Regions from separate parts of the Pseudomonas sp. TE21435 genome, predicted to be linked through region 2. Evidence: predicted binding sites of a transcription regulator. Region 2 holds the regulator's gene; each other region holds the start of a gene.
What was found. The regulator FliA, encoded in region 2, starts transcription of late flagellar genes. The targets are predictions, from matches to a motif close to CTAAAGTTTNNNNNNNNNNNGCCGNTAA.

Region 1 (5,565 bases), 1.1 Mb from region 2:
CTTCTGGCGCAGCTCACGCGGCTGCATCGGCGTATCGCCCGGTGTCGCGGCCGCACCTGGCGCTGCGCTCGCAGGCGGTGTGTCAGCGGCAGGCGGCGCAGCCTCCGGTTTGCCCTGTTCACCCTCGATATCGCGCTGCGCCTTTTTGGTGAGGACGATGATGTCGATACGGCGGTTGACCGGGTTGAACGGGTTGGCACGGTCGAACAGCGACGACGAAGCATAACCGACCACGCGGGCCACCTGCTCATCCGGATAGCCCCCAGCGACCAATGCACGACGCGCCGCATTCGCGCGGTTGGCCGACAGCTCCCAGTTACCGAAATCGCCGGTACCGGAGTACGGCTTGGCATCGGTATGGCCACTGATGCTGATCTTGTTCGGCACCGCCTTGATGGTGTCGGCCATGGCCAGCAGGATGTCTTCGAAGTACGGCTGCAGGCGTGCGCTGCCCAGGTCGAACATCGGCCGGTTCTCGGCATCCATGATCTGGATGCGCAGGCCGTCCTGGGTGATCTCGAACAGGATCTGGTCCTTGAACTTCTGCAGCTGCGGGTTTTCCTCGACCTTGTTCTGCAGCTCCTGCAGCAGCAGCTCGAGGCGCTCGCGCTCGACCTGCTCGGCCATGGTCTCGACCTGATCCTTGTCCAGTTGCAGGCTGGTATCCGGCGTCGGCTCGGACTTCACTTCCGGGTTGATGGTCTTTTCCGGTGCCAGTTCTGGCGAGCCACCCAGATCGATGATGTAGGGCGTACCGCTTTCGGAGAAACCGATCGGGTCCTTGAAGTAACCGGCGATTGCGATCTTCTGCTCAGGCGTGGCGGTCGACAGCAACCACAGCACCAGGAAGAACGCCATCATCGCCGTGGCGAAGTCGGCGAAGGCGATTTTCCAGGCGCCGCCGTGATGGCCGTCGCCAAAGCGCTTGACGCGCTTGACGATGATGGGCTGATTGTTCTCCATGGCTTAGCGACCGCGTACTGCTTGTTCCAGCTCGGCGAAGCTCGGGCGGTGCGCCGGGTACAGCACCTTGCGACCGAACTCGACCGCCAGCGACGGCGGCATGCCGGAAGCCGAGGCCACCAGCGAGGCCTTGATCGCCTCGTAGACGTTCAACTCTTCCTTGGCATCATGGCGCAGGGCATTGGCCAACGGGCCGAAGAAGCCGTAGGCAGCAAGAATACCGAAGAAGGTACCGACCAACGCCGCACCGACGTGCAGGCCGATGGACTTCTGGTCACCGTCACCCAGCGAGGCCATGGTCACCACGATACCCAGTACCGCCGCGACGATACCGAAGCCGGGCATGCCGTCGGCGATCCCGGTCACTGCGTGGGACGGGTGCTCGAGCTCTTCCTTCATGCTCAGCAGCTCCATGTCGAACAGGCCTTCGAGCTCGTGGGGCGCCATGTTGCCGGTGGACATGATCCGCAGGTAATCGCAGATGAACGCGGTCATGCGCTCATCACCCAGCACCGCCGGGTACTTGGCGAAGATCGGGCTGGCCGCGGCGTCCTCGATGTCGCCTTCGATCGCCATCATGCCTTCACGACGGCTCTTGTTGAGGATCTCGTACACCAGGCCCAGCACTTCCAGGTAGAAGGTGTGGGTGAAACGGGTGCCGAACATCTTCAGCGACTTCTTGATCACATGCATGGTCATGTAACCAGGGTTGGCCTGGAGGAACGCACCAAAGGCCGCGCCGCCGATGATCAGCACTTCAAACGGCTGGATCAGTGCCGCGATCTTGCCGTGGGAAAGCACGTAGCCGCCGAGCACGCTCGCGAATACGACGATGATGCCGATAATTTTAGCCATAAGTTGGAAGCACTTGCTGTCGTGGTCAGGATAGGGAACGGAAGCTTGAAAACTCTTCTTCTACTTATCGGCAGAACTGCGCCAGACTATAGCCACTCATTGCGAAAAGCCAGTTCGGACTGATGTCAATATGCCAATTGAAACCAAGGTGCCAAGTCAGGCTCCGTCGAGTCTAGAGGCCTGGATCAAGCTGCTCGACGGGGTCCGCGTACCGGTGCCGAAAGAGAGCCATGATCGGGTGCTGCAGGCTATCAACGACAGCCGTCGCTCCCTGCGCGATATCGCCGAACTGATGCAGGATAGCCCCGCGCTGGTGCTCTGCGTGTTGCGCGAGGCCAACCACCCGGCCAACGCCAGCCAGGCCGAACCGGCCGAGAGCCTGGAAATAGCCCTGAACCGCCTTGGCCTGGCCCGCGTCAGCCAACTGCTGGCACGCCTGCCATCGCTGCCGGCCGACGAGATCCCGCCGGTCCTGCGCCAGTTCCTGCTGATCAGCCAGCATGCCACCCAGCAAGCCAACGGCCTGTTCGCCAGCCGCCTGGCGCGCCTGTGGCAGGAGATCCACTGGGGCAGCCTGCTGTTCCTCTCGCCCCTGTGGCCGCTGGCCCTGGTCTATCCCAAGCTGCTGGATACCTGGGAGCTGCGAGTTATCCACAAGGGCGAGGAAGCCGCTGAAGTCGAACAGCAACTGTTCGGCGTGCGCATCATGCTACTGTGCCAGGCCATGGCCGAGCACTGGCGCCTGCCCGAGTGGGTGACCCAGGGTTACCGCCTGCTGATGGACGAGCGCGAACAGCTGGCGCAGGTGCTAAGCATCGCCCGCGAGCAGGACCCGCTTGTCCAGCAGCAGCGCCTGGACGAAGAGCCGGCCCTGCGCCGCTGGTTCAACCAGCCCCCGAATACCGTGCTGCTGGCCAACGGCCTTGCCCTGGCCGCCCAGGTCGGCTGGGACAATCCGCATTTGCTGCGCTGGCAGCTGCTTACAGCCCTCTATCTGCAGACCACGCTGGACGATGTCCAGCAGCAGGTTCACCAGCAGGCCGCGGCCAGTGCCCGCCATCACGCCCGGCATGCCCTGTTCCACCCGGCCGAGGCGCTGATCTGGCCTTGGCACCAGCGCCGTCCACACCCGGACATGCTCACGCCGCCACCGCCCAGCACCGAGGACCTTGGTCGCTGGCGCAGGTTGTGCCAGGAGTTGCTCGCCCAGCCGAGCCCGTTCAGCAATACCGTGCACCTGGCCACCCAGGCCCGCGAAGCGCTGCTGGCGTGCGGCATGCAGCGTCTGATGCTGCTGAGCCTGGACAAGGCTACCGACTACCTGCGGGTGCAGCAGACTGCGGGCCTGCCCAAGGAAGCCGGCGTCATTGCGTTGCCGATCGCGCAGAACAAACTCCTGCAGAAACTGATGAGCAAGGCCGGGCAATTGCGCCTGACGCCCGAAAATCACGCCCAGTTCACCGCACTGCTGCCGGCGCCACTGCGCGCATTCTTCCGCAGCGAACACCTGCTGCTGCGCTCGCTGGCGGTCGGCGACCAGGTGCTGATGCTGGCGGTGGCGGACCAGGACGGCAAACCGCTGGCCGATGTCAGCGTGCAGGCATTCGGTAAAACCGTGCAATGCATCGAGCGCGCCCTGGCCCTCTTCGGCAACCGCCATTCATGATTGCCTTGCGCTACAATCGCCCCCTTTGCACCCTGGAGACCGTGGATGACTGACTTTTCCGGCTTGCCCCTGGTGATCGAAGCCGAGGACCTGCTGCCGCGCCTGGAATCGCCGCAACTGATCCTGGTCGACCTGACCAGCGCCAACCGCTATGGCAGCGGCCACATCCCCGGGGCGCGCTTCGTCGATCCCAAGCGCACCCAGCTGGGACAGCCGCCTGCACCTGGCCTGCTGCCGGCACGCGCCGACCTGGAAAAGCTGTTCGCCGAACTCGGTCATCGCGACGATGCGGTCTATGTGGTCTACGACGACGAAGGCGGCGGCTGGGCCGGCCGTTTCATCTGGCTGCTCGACGTGATTGGCCACCAGCGCTATCACTACCTGAACGGCGGCATACAGGCCTGGCCGGCGGACAAACTGTCCACCGAGGTGCCCGCCAGCATGGGCGGCGCGGTGAACCTGCGCCTGCACCCGGAGCCCACCGCCACCCGCGAGTACCTGCAAAGCCGCCTGGGCGCCGCCGACCTGGTCATCTGGGACGCGCGCGGACCACTGGAATACAGCGGCGAGAAAGTGCTGGCTGCCAAAGGCGGGCATATTCCCGGCGCGATCAACTTCGAGTGGACCGCCGGCATGGACCTCAACGACCACCTGCGCATCCGCGAGGATATCGCCGAAGTCCTGCAAAACCTGGGCATCACCCCCGACAAGGAAGTGATCACCCATTGCCAGACCCACCACCGCTCCGGCTTCACCTACCTCGTGGCCAAGGCCCTCGGCTATCCACGGGTGAAGGGCTATGCCGGTTCCTGGGGCGAATGGGGCAACCACCCCGACACGCCCGTCGAAGTTTAAGGACGCTCAATGAAATCCCGCTTGTTCATCATCAGCCAGTACCTGCTGCCGCACCACCTGCTGTCGCGGCTGGCCGGCTGCGTCGCCGAGTGCCGCGCACGCTGGTTCAAGAACGCCTTCACCGCCTGGTTCGCCAAGCGCTACCAGGTGAACATGTCCGAGGCACTGGTCGAAGACCTCAGCGCCTACGAGCACTTCAACGCCTTCTTCACCCGCGCCCTCAAGCCCGGCGCCCGCCCGCTGGACGAGACCCCCGGCGCGATCCTCTGCCCGGCCGACGGCGCGGTCAGCCAGCTCGGCCCGATCGAGCACGGCCGCATCTTCCAGGCCAAGGGCCACGGCTACAGCGCCCTGGAGCTGCTCGGCGGCGACCCGGCCCTGGCCGCGCCGTTCATGGGCGGCGAATTTGCCACCATCTACCTGTCGCCCAAGGACTACCACCGCGTGCACATGCCGCTGGCCGGCACCCTGCGCGAAATGGTCTATGTGCCGGGCCGGCTGTTCTCGGTCAACCAGACCACCGCAGAGAACGTACCGGAGCTGTTCGCACGTAACGAGCGCGCGGTCTGCCTGTTCGACACCGAGCGCGGCCCGATGGCCGTGGTACTGGTCGGCGCGATGATCGTCGCCTCGATCGAGACTGTCTGGGCCGGCCTGGTCACGCCGCCGAAGCGCGAGCTGAAGACCTTCCGCTATGACGACGCCAGCCGTGCGCCGATCCATCTGGAGAAAGGCGCCGAACTGGGCCGTTTCAAGCTGGGCTCCACCGCCATCGTGCTGTTCGGGCCAGAGCAGGTGAAGTGGGCCGAGAGCCTCGGTGCCGGCTCCGCCGTGCGCATGGGTGAGCTACTGGCGCAGCCGGCCCAGGCCTGATTGACTGCTGCAACAAGAAAGGCCCTGCTCAGCAGGGCCTTTTTCATTGGGACCGCTACGCGGTCCATCGCCGGCAAGCCGGCTCCCACAGTAACAACGCAAACCTCTGTGGGAGCCGGCTTTCCGGCGAAAGGGCTGCAGCGCAGCCCCAGGGCTCAAGATCAACCGCGTGCTTCGCGATCGCGTACGCCGAGCAGGTACAGCACACCATCCAGACCCAGGGTCGAGATCGCCTGCTTGGCCGACTGACGCACCAGCGGCTTGGCGCGGAACGCCACACCCAGGCCGGCCAGGGACAGCATCGGCAGGTCGTTGGCGCCATCGCCGACGGCAATGGTCTGCTCGAGCTGCAG
Region 2 (5,565 bases):
GCAGTTGCTTGCGCGCATCAAGGGCGTGCGCAAGAAGCTCTCCCAGGACCTGGGCTTCCTCATGCCCACCGTGCATATCCGCGACAACCTCGACCTGCAGCCCAGCGCCTACCGCCTGACGCTGATGGGTGTGATTCTGGCCGAGGCCGAGATCTACCCGGATCGGGAGCTTGCGATCAATCCGGGCCAGGTGTTCGGTGCCCTCAACGGCATCGCCTCACGAGATCCGGCATTTGGCCTGGAGGCAGTATGGATCGATGTCGGTCAGCGTGCCCAGGCGCAATCGCTGGGCTATACGGTGGTGGACGCCAGCACCGTGGTCGCCACCCACCTCAACCAGATACTGCAGAAGCACTGTCACGAACTGATCGGGCACGAGGAGGTGGTGCAACTGCTGCAGGTGCTGGCCAAGGTCTCGCCGAAACTGGCGGAGGAGGTGGTGCCGGGCGTCATTTCCTTGTCGGGCCTGCTCAAGGTCCTGCAGGCACTGCTCGCCGAACAGGTGCCGGTGCGTGACATCCGCAGCATTGCCGAAGCCATCGCCAACAACGCGGCGAAGAGTCAAGATACCGCCGCGCTGGTGGCGGTGGTGCGCGTCGGGTTGTCCCGCGCCATCGTGCAAAGCATTGTCGGCGTTGAGTCCGAGCTGCCTGTGATCACCTTGGAGCCAAGGTTGGAACAGATCTTGCTCAATAGTCTGCAAAGGGCCGGGCAGGGTCAGGAAGATGGTGTTCTTCTTGAGCCGAGCATGGCCGAAAAGCTTCAGCGTTCGTTGATCGAGGCAGCCCAGCGCCAGGAAATGCAGGGCCAGCCGGCCATCCTTCTGGTAGCCGGCCCGATCCGCGCCATGCTGTCGCGCTTCGGCCGCCTGGCTGTACCGAATTTGCATGTTTTGGCGTATCAGGAAATACCTGACAACAAGCAAGTCACCATCGTTGCCACCGTGGGCCCGAACGGCTGAGGTAGTGGGTTATGCAAGTTAAGCGTTTTTTTGCCGCCGATATGCGTCAGGCCATGAAGCTGGTCCGGGATGAGCTCGGCTCCGACGCCGCCATCATCGGCAACCGGCGCATTGCCGGCGGTGTCGAGCTGACGGCTGCGCTGGACTACAAGCTGTCCGCCCTGGCCCCGCGCGTGCCCAACGCAGAGCTCGAAGACGAGCTGCGCAAGACCCAGTCGCGCATCGTTACCGCCCAGGCCGAACTGACCGGGCGTGGCGATGCCGTCGAAGGCGGCAACCGGCAATTGTTCGCCGGGCAGCCGCTGACCGCCTCGGAGCCGCTGATCGAGCCTCATGTCGACGAGCCCGCGCCGGTTGCCGCGCCAGCCTCGGCACCCGTTGATCCACGTCTGTTCGATGCCATGCGTTTCGAACTGACCGGCTTGCGCGAGCTGCTTGAAGTCCAGCTCGGTTCGCTCGCCTGGAGCCAGCTGCAAGGCAGCAAGCCGCAGCAGGCCAACCTCTGGCGCCGGCTTCAGCGCCTCGGCCTTTCCGGTGGCCTGGCCCGCGAACTGCTCGACCTCACTGCCGGGATCGAAGAACCACGCCATGCCTGGCGCATGGTCCTGGCGCACCTGGCGCGGATGATCGACGTGCCCGAGATCGAACCGATCGAGGAGGGCGGAGTGATCGCCATGGTCGGCCCGGCTGGCATGGGCAAGACCACCACGCTGGCCAAGCTGGCCGCCCGCTATGTGCTCAAGTACGGCGCGAACAACCTGGCGCTGGTGAGCATGGACAGCTTCCGCATTGGCGCCCAGGAACAGCTCAAGACGCTGGGCCGCATCCTCAATGTGCCGGTCACCTACGTCGACCCGGGCGAGTCGCTGGCCCAGGCCCTGGAGCCGCTGCTGCGCAAACGTGTGGTGCTGATCGACACCGCCGGCCTGCAGGCCAGCGACCCGGCGCTGCGCATGCAGCTCGAGACCCTGGCCGGGCGCGGCATCGCCGCAAAGAATTACCTGGTGCTGGCGACCACCAGCCAGAAGCAGGTGCTCACCGCCGCCTACCATAGCTACAAGCGCTGCGGCCTGGCCGGGTGCATCCTGACCAAACTCGACGAAACGGCCTGCCTCGGCGAAGTGCTGAGCCTGGCAATCAGTCATGAATTGCCGGTGGCCTATCTGACCGATGGGCCGCGCATTCCCGACGACCTGCAGCTACCGCGCAAGCACCAGTTGGTAAGCCGCGCAGTCAGTGTGCAATTGCAGGAAGAGCCCAGCGACGAGGCCATGGCCGACATGTTCGCTGATCTGTACCACAACCCTGGCAAGCGCGCGGGTTGAGGGTGAATACTGTGCAAAGTACCTACATCATGGGGTTGCCCGGCCGGACCGTGGCCTTGAATGTTCAGCCCCTCATGTGGCCTGGGTCCAAGCGAGACAAGGTAAAGAACAGACATGGGTAGCATGCATCCCGTACAGGTGATCGCCGTGACCGGTGGCAAAGGTGGCGTCGGCAAGACTAACGTTTCAGTGAACCTGTCCCTGGCGCTGGCCGAACTCGGCCGCCGGGTGATGTTGCTGGATGCCGACCTGGGCCTGGCCAATGTCGACGTTCTGTTGGGGCTCACGCCCAAGCGCACCCTCGCCGACGTGATCGAAGGCCGTTGCGAGCTGCGTGATGTGCTGTTGCAGGGGCCGGGTGGTGTGCGCATCGTCCCGGCGGCCTCCGGCACGCAGAGCATGGTGCACCTGGCGCCCGCGCAACACGCCGGCCTGATCCAGGCCTTCAGCGACATCGGCGACAACCTCGATGTGCTGGTGATCGACACGGCTGCGGGTATCGGTGACTCGGTGGTCAGTTTCGTTCGCGCCGCCCAGGAAGTGCTGCTGGTGGTGTGCGACGAGCCGACCTCGATCACCGACGCCTATGCGCTGATCAAGCTGCTCAACCGCGATTACGGGATGAATCGATTCCGTGTGCTGGCCAACATGGCCCAGAGCCCGCAGGAAGGCCGCAACCTTTTCGCCAAGTTGACCAAGGTCACGGACCGCTTCCTCGACGTCGCCCTACAATACGTCGGTGCCGTGCCTTACGACGAATGCGTGCGCAAGGCCGTGCAGAAGCAGCGGGCGGTCTATGAGGCCTTCCCTCGGTCCAAGTGCGCGCTGGCGTTCAAGGCCATCGCGCAGAAGGTCGACAGCTGGCCGCTGCCTGCCAACCCGCGTGGGCACCTGGAATTCTTTGTCGAGCGCCTGGTGCAGCCCACCAGTGCAGGGCCGGTGCTATGAACGCGAGCGGTTTCAAGATGTACAGCAAGGCCGCCAAGGATGCGCAGTACGAGCTGATCGAACGCTATGCGCCGTTGGTCAAGCGTATCGCCTATCACCTGCTGGCGCGCTTGCCGGCCAACGTCCAGGTCGAGGATCTGATCCAGGCCGGGATGATCGGCTTGCTGGAAGTGGCCAACAAATACGATGCCAGCAAGGGTGCCAGTTTCGAAACCTACGCCGGTATCCGTATTCGCGGCGCCATGCTCGACGAGGTGCGCAAGGGCGATTGGGCGCCACGTTCGGTACACCGCAATACGCGCATGGTCAGTGACGCGATCCGCTGTGTCGAAGCAAAGACTGGCCGCGACGCTAAAGATCACGAGGTTGCTGCCGAACTCCAATTGAGTCTCGATGATTACTACGGGATTTTGAATGACACCTTGGGCAGCCGCCTGTTCAGTTTCGACGATCTGCTGCAGGACGGCGAACATGAAGGGCTGCACGAGGACGGAGCCAGCGGCCAGCTGGAGCCGGCGCGTGACCTGGAAGACGAGCGCTTCCAGGCTGCGCTGGCCGATGCGATCGCCAACCTGCCGGAGCGCGAACGCCTGGTCCTGGCGCTGTACTACGACGAAGAGCTGAACCTCAAGGAAATCGGTGAGGTGCTGGGGGTCAGCGAATCGCGTGTCAGCCAGTTGCACAGCCAGTGCGCCGCGCGTTTGCGCAGCCGCCTTGGGGAGTGGCGGGCACGTTGAACCCGGGTTCAGTGCAGTCGTTTTTTTTGTAGTGCCGAATTGATTGAGCGCGCGCTCGGCGCCGAGCGCGTTTAAGACTGCTTGGAGGTCTAATTGAACAAAGACATGAAAATCCTCATCGTTGACGACTTTTCGACGATGCGGCGGATCATCAAGAACCTGTTGCGTGACCTGGGGTTCACCAACGTCAAGGAAGCTGATGACGGCAACACGGCACTGCCGATGCTCACCAGCGAGCATTTTGACTTTCTGGTGACCGACTGGAACATGCCGGGCATGACTGGTATCGACCTGCTGCGCGCCGTTCGCGCCGACGAGCGCCTCAAGCACCTGCCGGTGCTGATGGTCACCGCGGAAGCCAAGCGCGAGCAGATCATCGAAGCTGCCCAGGCCGGCGTGAACGGCTATGTGGTCAAGCCTTTCACCGCCCTGGCGCTGAAAGAAAAGATCGAAAAGATCTTCGAACGCGTCAACGGCTGAGTCACGTCTGGGGGGCGCAATGGAGTCAACCAACAACTCTTTGGGTGAGTTCGAATCAACCCTGAAGAAGCATGCGCAGGAGCTGGTCGAGAGCCTGGAGCGCGGCCGCTTCGGTGAGGCGGTGCAGCTGATCCACCAACTGAACCAGACCCGCGACCGCGGGCTGTACCAGGAAGTCGGCAAGCTCACCCGCGAACTGCACAGTGCAATCGTCAACTTCCAGATCGACCCGGCCATGCCGCAGGCCGAGGAAGTGTCGCAGATTACCGATGCCGCCGAGCGCCTCTCCTACGTGGTCCGTCTGACCGAAGGTGCGGCCAACCGCACCATGGACCTGGCGGAGGCGTGCACCCCGGTGCTCAACGACCTCGCCGCCGAGGCCCAGAGCCTGTCCGCCGACTGGCAGCGCTTCATGCGTCGCGAAGTGGCGGCGCCGGAGTTCCGTGAGCTGGTCAAGCGTGTGGACAGTTTCCTGACGCACAGCGCCGAAGGTAATCAGAAGGTCGCCGGCCATATCAACGATATTGTCCTGGCCCAGGATTATCAGGATCTCACCGGCCAGGTGATCAAACGGGTGACCACCCTGGTCACCGAAGTCGAAAGCAATCTGCTCAAGCTCGTGCTGATGGCAAGCCAGGTCGACCGCTTTGCCGGTATCGAACATGACCACCAGCAGCTGCGTGCTGAAAAAGATCAAGAAAAACATCCGACTCGGGGTGAAGGTCCGCAGATTCATGCCGATAAGCGTGAAGACGTCGTGTCCAGCCAGGACGATGTCGACGATCTGTTGTCCAGCCTGGGTTTTTAAGGAGCACGTTTAATGAGCTTCGGCGCCGATGAAGAAATCCTTCAGGATTTCCTGGTAGAAGCCGGCGAAATCCTCGAGCAACTGTCCGAGCAATTGGTCGAGCTGGAAAGCCGGCCCGATGATGCGGACCTGCTCAACGCGATTTTCCGCGGTTTCCACACTGTAAAAGGGGGCGCCGGCTTCCTTCAGCTCAATGAGTTGGTGGAGTGCTGCCACATTGCCGAGAACGTGTTCGACATCCTGCGCAAAGGTGAGCGCCGGGTCGACGCGGAACTGATGGACGTGGTGCTCGAAGCACTCGACACG
Region 3 (5,565 bases), 380 kb from region 2:
TGTCCGTCGGTGACACCGACACAAAGACACACATACATAAAGGCTGACCATCGCGGGTTGATTCGATGGATTGGAGAGTAATGGTAATGAGAATGCTTGTCAAAACACATTGTGTAAGGTGCGTTCCAGAGCGACCGGCGGTTGAGATTCGGCCTGTCACGCAAAGCTGTGTATGATGGTCGGCCTTTGCTGGATCCGGGGGACGTGTTCCGCCCGGGCAAGGTTTTTCACCCCTCATCAGGAGAGATCGAATGAGCGTACTCGTTGGCAAAAAAGCCCCGGACTTCACCGTTCCAGCCGTGCTGGGCAACGGCGAGATCGTCGACAGCTTCAACCTGGCCTCGGCCATCAAGGGCAAGTACGGCCTGGTATTCTTCTACCCGCTGGACTTCACCTTCGTCTGCCCGTCCGAGCTGATCGCCCTGGACAACCGCATCCCTGACTTCCAGGCGCGCAACGTGGAAGTGATCGGCGTGTCGATCGACTCGCACTTCACTCACAACGCCTGGCGCAACACCCCGGTCAACAATGGCGGCATCGGCCAGGTCAAGTACACCCTGGCAGCCGACATGACCCACGAAATCTGCAAGGCCTACGACGTCGAGTCCGAAGGCGGCGTGGCCTTCCGTGGTGCCTTCCTGATCGACACCAACGGTGTTGTCCGCTCGCAGATCGTCAACGACCTGCCGCTGGGCCGCAACATGGACGAGCTGCTGCGCCTGGTCGACGCCCTGCAATTCCACGAAGAGCACGGCGAAGTCTGCCCGGCCAACTGGAAGAAAGGCGACAAGGGCATGAACGCTTCGCCGGAAGGTGTCGCGGCTTACCTGAGCGAGAACGCTGGCAAGCTGTAAATTGCCAAGCGCATGAAAAAACCGGCCCTGGTGGCCGGTTTTTTTATGCTTCAAGCTACAAGCGTGTGATCAGTCGTTGAAGTCGCGCCAGCCGCCCATCTCTTTCCAGCGATTGACGATGCCGCAGAACAGCTCGGCGGTCTTCTCGGTGTCGTAACGCGCCGAATGCGCCTCACGGCCGTCGAAGTCGATGTCTGCGCTCTGGCAGGCTCGGGCCAGCACGGTCTGGCCGTAGGCAAGGCCAGCGAGGGTGGCGGTATCGAAGCTGGAGAACGGGTGGAACGGGTTGCGCTTGATATCGTTGCGCGCCACCGCAGCATTGAGGAAACCCAGGTCGAAGCTGCTGTTATGCCCCACCAGGATCGCCCGCTTGCAGCCATTGGCCTTCAGCGCCTTGCGCACGCCGCGGAAAATATCGGTCAGCGCGCTTTCCTCGCTCACCGCCATGCGCAGCGGGTGATCGAGCTTGATGCCGGTGAACTCCAGCGCGGCGGCCTCGATATTGGCGCCCTCGAACGGTTCGACCCGATGGAAGTAGGTGTGCTCGGGGAACAGGAAGCCCTTTTCATCCATGCCGATGGTGACGGCGGCAATCTCCAGCAGCGCGTCGGTAGCGCTGTTGAAGCCACCAGTCTCGACATCCACCACCACGGGCAGGTAGCCGCGGAAACGCTCGGCCATCGGATGGCGCGAGCCGCTGCTGACCTGGCTGTCCTGGTCGTCTTCGTACAGATCTTCGCTCACGCGTTGTCCTCCTGCAGGCGCCAGCGCAGTGTTTCACCAGCGCGCAGGGGAATGACGGTGGTGTCACCGAAGGGCAGGCTGTCCGGCGCTGTCCATTGCTCTCTCACCAGGGTGATGGTGTCGGTATTGCGCGGCAGGCCGTAGAAGTCAGGGCCATGCTTGCTGGCGAAGCCTTCGAGCTTGTCCAGCGCATTGCGCTGCTCGAACGCCTCGGCATACAACTCGATGGCGGCGTAGGCGGTGTAGCAGCCGGCGCAGCCGCAGGCGGCTTCCTTGGCATGCTTGGCGTGAGGCGCCGAGTCGGTACCGAGGAAGAACTTCGGGTTGCCGCTGGTCGCGGCATCCAGCAACGCAACCTGGTGGGTGTTGCGCTTGAGGATCGGCAGGCAATAGAAGTGCGGGCGGATACCGCCGACCAGCATGTGGTTGCGGTTGTACAGCAGGTGCTGGGCGGTGATGGTGGCACCGACGTTGGCCGGCGCCTCGGTGACGAACTGCGCGGCGTCGGCGGTGGTGATGTGCTCGAACACCACTTTCAGGGTCGGGAAGCGCTCGACCAGGCGGCGCATGTGCTCGTCGATGAAGCGCTTCTCGCGGTCGAACACGTCGATTTCACTGCGCGTGACCTCACCATGCACCAGCAGGGGCATGCCGGTTTCGGCCAGGGCCTCGATTGCCGGGAAAATGTTGTCGATGCTGGTCACGCCCGAATCGGAGTTGGTGGTGGCGCCGGCCGGGTAGAGCTTGGCGGCGAACACGATCCCACTGGCCTTGGCGGCGCGGATGTCTTCCGGGCTGGTGCGGTCGGTAAGATACAGCACCATCAGTGGCTCGAAACGGCTGCCGGCGGGGCGTGCGGCAAGGATGCGGGCGCGGTAGGCATCGGCCTCGACGGCGTTGCGCACCGGCGGAACCAGGTTGGGCATGATGATGGCGCGGGCGAAGGTACGCGCCACGTCACCGACGGTGTGAGGCAGGACGGCACCATCGCGCAGATGGATGTGCCAGTCGTCGGGGCGCAGGAGGGTCAGGCGATCGGACATTGGAGATTCCAGGCGGGTCGAACTCAGAAGCCAATGCTACCGGAAAACCCCTGTTCGAGCACGGCTATCAAGTTTTCCGACGGGCGTCCGATAGCATTCAGGTAAGCCGTCAGAATCAGTGGAGCCGACCGTGCGCCAGCGTTACCTAGCCCTGTTCACCCTTGTCGCCAGCCTGCCGGCCGGGGCCATGACCTTCCAGACCCGCGTGGAGAACGTCGCCTGGAAAGTCGAGGGTGATCAGTTCGAATGTCGCTTGATCCAGCCGATCGACGGTTTCGGCAGCGGCGAGTTCGTGCGCCGTGCCGGCGAACAACCGACGTTCCAGCTGCGTTCGGACAGCAACGTCCTCGGCGCCGGTTCCGCCACCTTGCTGGCCGCCGCAGCCCCCTGGCAGCCAGGGCGGGGCGATATCAACCTTGGTGCGGTGCACATGGCCCGCACTGGCGTGCTGTTCACCTCCAGCCAGGGGCAGGCCAGCCGCCTGATCAATGGCCTGCTCGATGGCCGTAGCACGGTGGTGCGCAACTACCGGGGCGAGGGTGGCCGGCCGATGCAAGTGCAGGTGATGCCAGTCAGCTTCGCCAAGGCCTACAGCGACTACCAACTGTGTGCTGCCAAGCTGCTGCCGATGAACTATGACCAGATCCGTCAGACCCAGGTCGGCTTCCCCGGTGGCGGTATCGAGCTGGACAGCTCGGCGCGCGCTCGCCTGGATGTGCTGCTCGATTATCTGAAGGCCGATCCGACGGTCAACCGCATCGAGCTCAACGGCCATTCCGACAACAGCGGCAACCGTCTGACCAACCGTGACACCTCGCGTCGACGGGCGCTGGCGGTTGCCGACTACCTCAAGGCCCATGGCGTGCCGGAAGAGCAGATCACCGTGCGGTTCCACGGCGAGCGCTATCCACTGGCGAAGAACAACTCTGTCGCCAACCGGGCGCGAAACCGCCGGGTGAACATCCAGCTCGAGCGTGTGACACCGGTCGAGAAACCGCTGGAGAAGCCGGCGCCACCGGTTGCGCCGGCGGCTCCGGCACCCGCGGCTACCGCACCTGCGCCTGCGACGCCTGCGGCCGCTGCCACCCAGCCCGCGCCTGCGAAATCCTGAGTGCGACAGCGGGTCGCGCTCTCGACAATTCCTGTCGCTTTGTCGTCACAAGCTGTCGCCCCATTGTAAATTTTTCGGCAAGGCCGGTAGAATCATCGGCTTTCCGTACAACCCCGTGGAGTGATGGCATGGCGGACGTAAAAAAGGTCGTATTGGCGTATTCCGGCGGCCTTGATACTTCGGTGATTCTCAAGTGGCTGCAGGACACCTACAACTGTGAAGTGGTGACCTTCACCGCTGACCTCGGCCAGGGCGAGGAGGTCGAGCCGGCCCGCGCCAAGGCCCAGGCGATGGGCGTGAAAGAAATCTACATCGACGACCTGCGCGAAGAGTTCGTGCGTGATTTCGTTTTCCCGATGTTCCGCGCCAACACCGTCTACGAAGGCGAGTACCTGCTGGGTACTTCCATCGCCCGCCCGCTGATCGCCAAGCGCCTGATCGAAATCGCCAACGAAACCGGCGCCGATGCCATTTCCCACGGTGCCACCGGCAAGGGCAACGACCAGGTGCGTTTCGAGCTCGGTGCCTATGCGCTCAAGCCTGGCGTCAAGGTCATCGCGCCATGGCGTGAGTGGGATCTGCTGTCCCGCGAGAAGCTGATGGACTACGCCGAGAAGCACGGTATCCCGATCGAGCGTCACGGCAAGAAGAAGTCGCCGTACTCGATGGACGCCAACCTGCTGCACATCTCCTACGAAGGCGGTGTCCTGGAAGATACCTGGACCGAGCACGAGGAAGACATGTGGAAATGGAGCGTCTCCCCGGAGAATGCCCCGGACCAGGCCACCTACATCGAGCTGACCTACCGCAACGGTGACATCGTCGCCATCGACGGCGTCGAGAAGACCCCGGCCACCGTGCTGGCCGAGCTCAACCGCATTGGCGGCGCCAACGGCATCGGCCGCCTGGACATCGTCGAGAACCGCTATGTCGGCATGAAGTCGCGCGGTTGCTACGAGACCCCGGGCGGCACCATCATGCTCAAGGCTCACCGCGCCATCGAGTCGATTACCCTGGACCGCGAAGTCGCTCACCTGAAGGATGAGCTGATGCCCAAGTACGCCAGCCTGATCTACACCGGCTACTGGTGGAGCCCGGAGCGTCTGATGCTGCAGCAGATGATCGACGCCTCGCAGCTCAACGTGAATGGCGTTGTTCGCCTGAAGCTGTACAAGGGCAATGTCACCGTCGTGGGGCGCAAGTCGGACGATTCTCTGTTCGATGCCAACATTGCGACCTTCGAGGAAGACGGCGGGGCTTACAACCAAGCCGATGCCGCGGGCTTCATCAAGCTCAATGCATTGCGTATGCGTATCGCGGCCAACAAAGGCCGTTCGCTGCTGTAAGCAGCCACGAGCGTACGAAAAACCCGGCCTTGGCCGGGTTTTTTCATGCCTGGGTTTCTGCTTCGGTGGCGGTCGCGGTCTCGTCATCCTGCATGGGCACGGCTGAGAGATGGATACAGGTGCGCGTATCCAGGTTGTACAGCACCCAGCGTCGTTGTCGCCCGTGGGGGCGATCGATCATTCGCAGTACATGGTTTTCGATGATCTTCTGACTGTCGGCTCCGGAAATGGCGATGATCATCGCGCCTTTGCTCCCTGAGACAGGTGTGCGTAAAGGCTTGCGGGCGCTGCGGGCATTGCTGTCAGGTGCAAACAGCGAGCGAGTGTTGAAGTTGAGGGTAAGAAAGAACAGTACGGTGAGGAAGAACGGGAAGCCCACCAGGAACCAGGTGTACAGGGTCCTGGCTGTCTTCGCTGAGGAACGGGAGTGATGCCAGGGCAGACGCTTCGATCACGCCGGCAAAGAC

Region 1: the regulator FliA is predicted to act here: its motif matches at 1,883-1,910, upstream of motA (flagellar motor stator protein MotA).
Region 3: the regulator FliA is predicted to act here: its motif matches at 2,708-2,735, upstream of ACZ9C1_RS12690 (flagellar protein MotY).

Annotation. Positions count from the first base shown of each region.
Region 1 is NZ_JBWBQZ010000001.1:3,519,473-3,525,037, forward strand. It holds gene motB (flagellar motor protein MotB) at 1-963, opposite strand, end outside; gene motA (flagellar motor stator protein MotA) at 967-1,818, opposite strand; gene ACZ9C1_RS15915 (HDOD domain-containing protein) at 1,949-3,484, shown strand; gene rhdA (thiosulfate sulfurtransferase) at 3,530-4,339, shown strand; gene asd (archaetidylserine decarboxylase) at 4,349-5,212, shown strand; gene serB (phosphoserine phosphatase SerB) at 5,374-5,565, opposite strand, start outside.
Region 2 is NZ_JBWBQZ010000001.1:2,429,572-2,435,136, reverse strand. It holds gene flhA (flagellar biosynthesis protein FlhA) at 1-961, shown strand, start outside; gene flhF (flagellar biosynthesis protein FlhF) at 973-2,286, shown strand; gene fleN (flagellar synthesis regulator FleN) at 2,401-3,234, shown strand; gene fliA (RNA polymerase sigma factor FliA) at 3,231-3,971, shown strand; gene ACZ9C1_RS10940 (chemotaxis response regulator CheY) at 4,077-4,451, shown strand; gene ACZ9C1_RS10935 (protein phosphatase CheZ) at 4,471-5,259, shown strand; gene ACZ9C1_RS10930 (chemotaxis protein CheA) at 5,272-5,565, shown strand, end outside.
Region 3 is NZ_JBWBQZ010000001.1:2,808,315-2,813,879, reverse strand. It holds gene ACZ9C1_RS12710 (bacterioferritin-associated ferredoxin) at 1-38, opposite strand, end outside; gene ACZ9C1_RS12705 (peroxiredoxin) at 252-854, shown strand; gene rnt (ribonuclease T) at 924-1,535, opposite strand; gene pyrC (dihydroorotase) at 1,595-2,641, opposite strand; gene ACZ9C1_RS12690 (flagellar protein MotY) at 2,772-3,752, shown strand; gene ACZ9C1_RS12685 (argininosuccinate synthase) at 3,881-5,098, shown strand; gene ACZ9C1_RS12680 (hypothetical protein) at 5,142-5,477, opposite strand.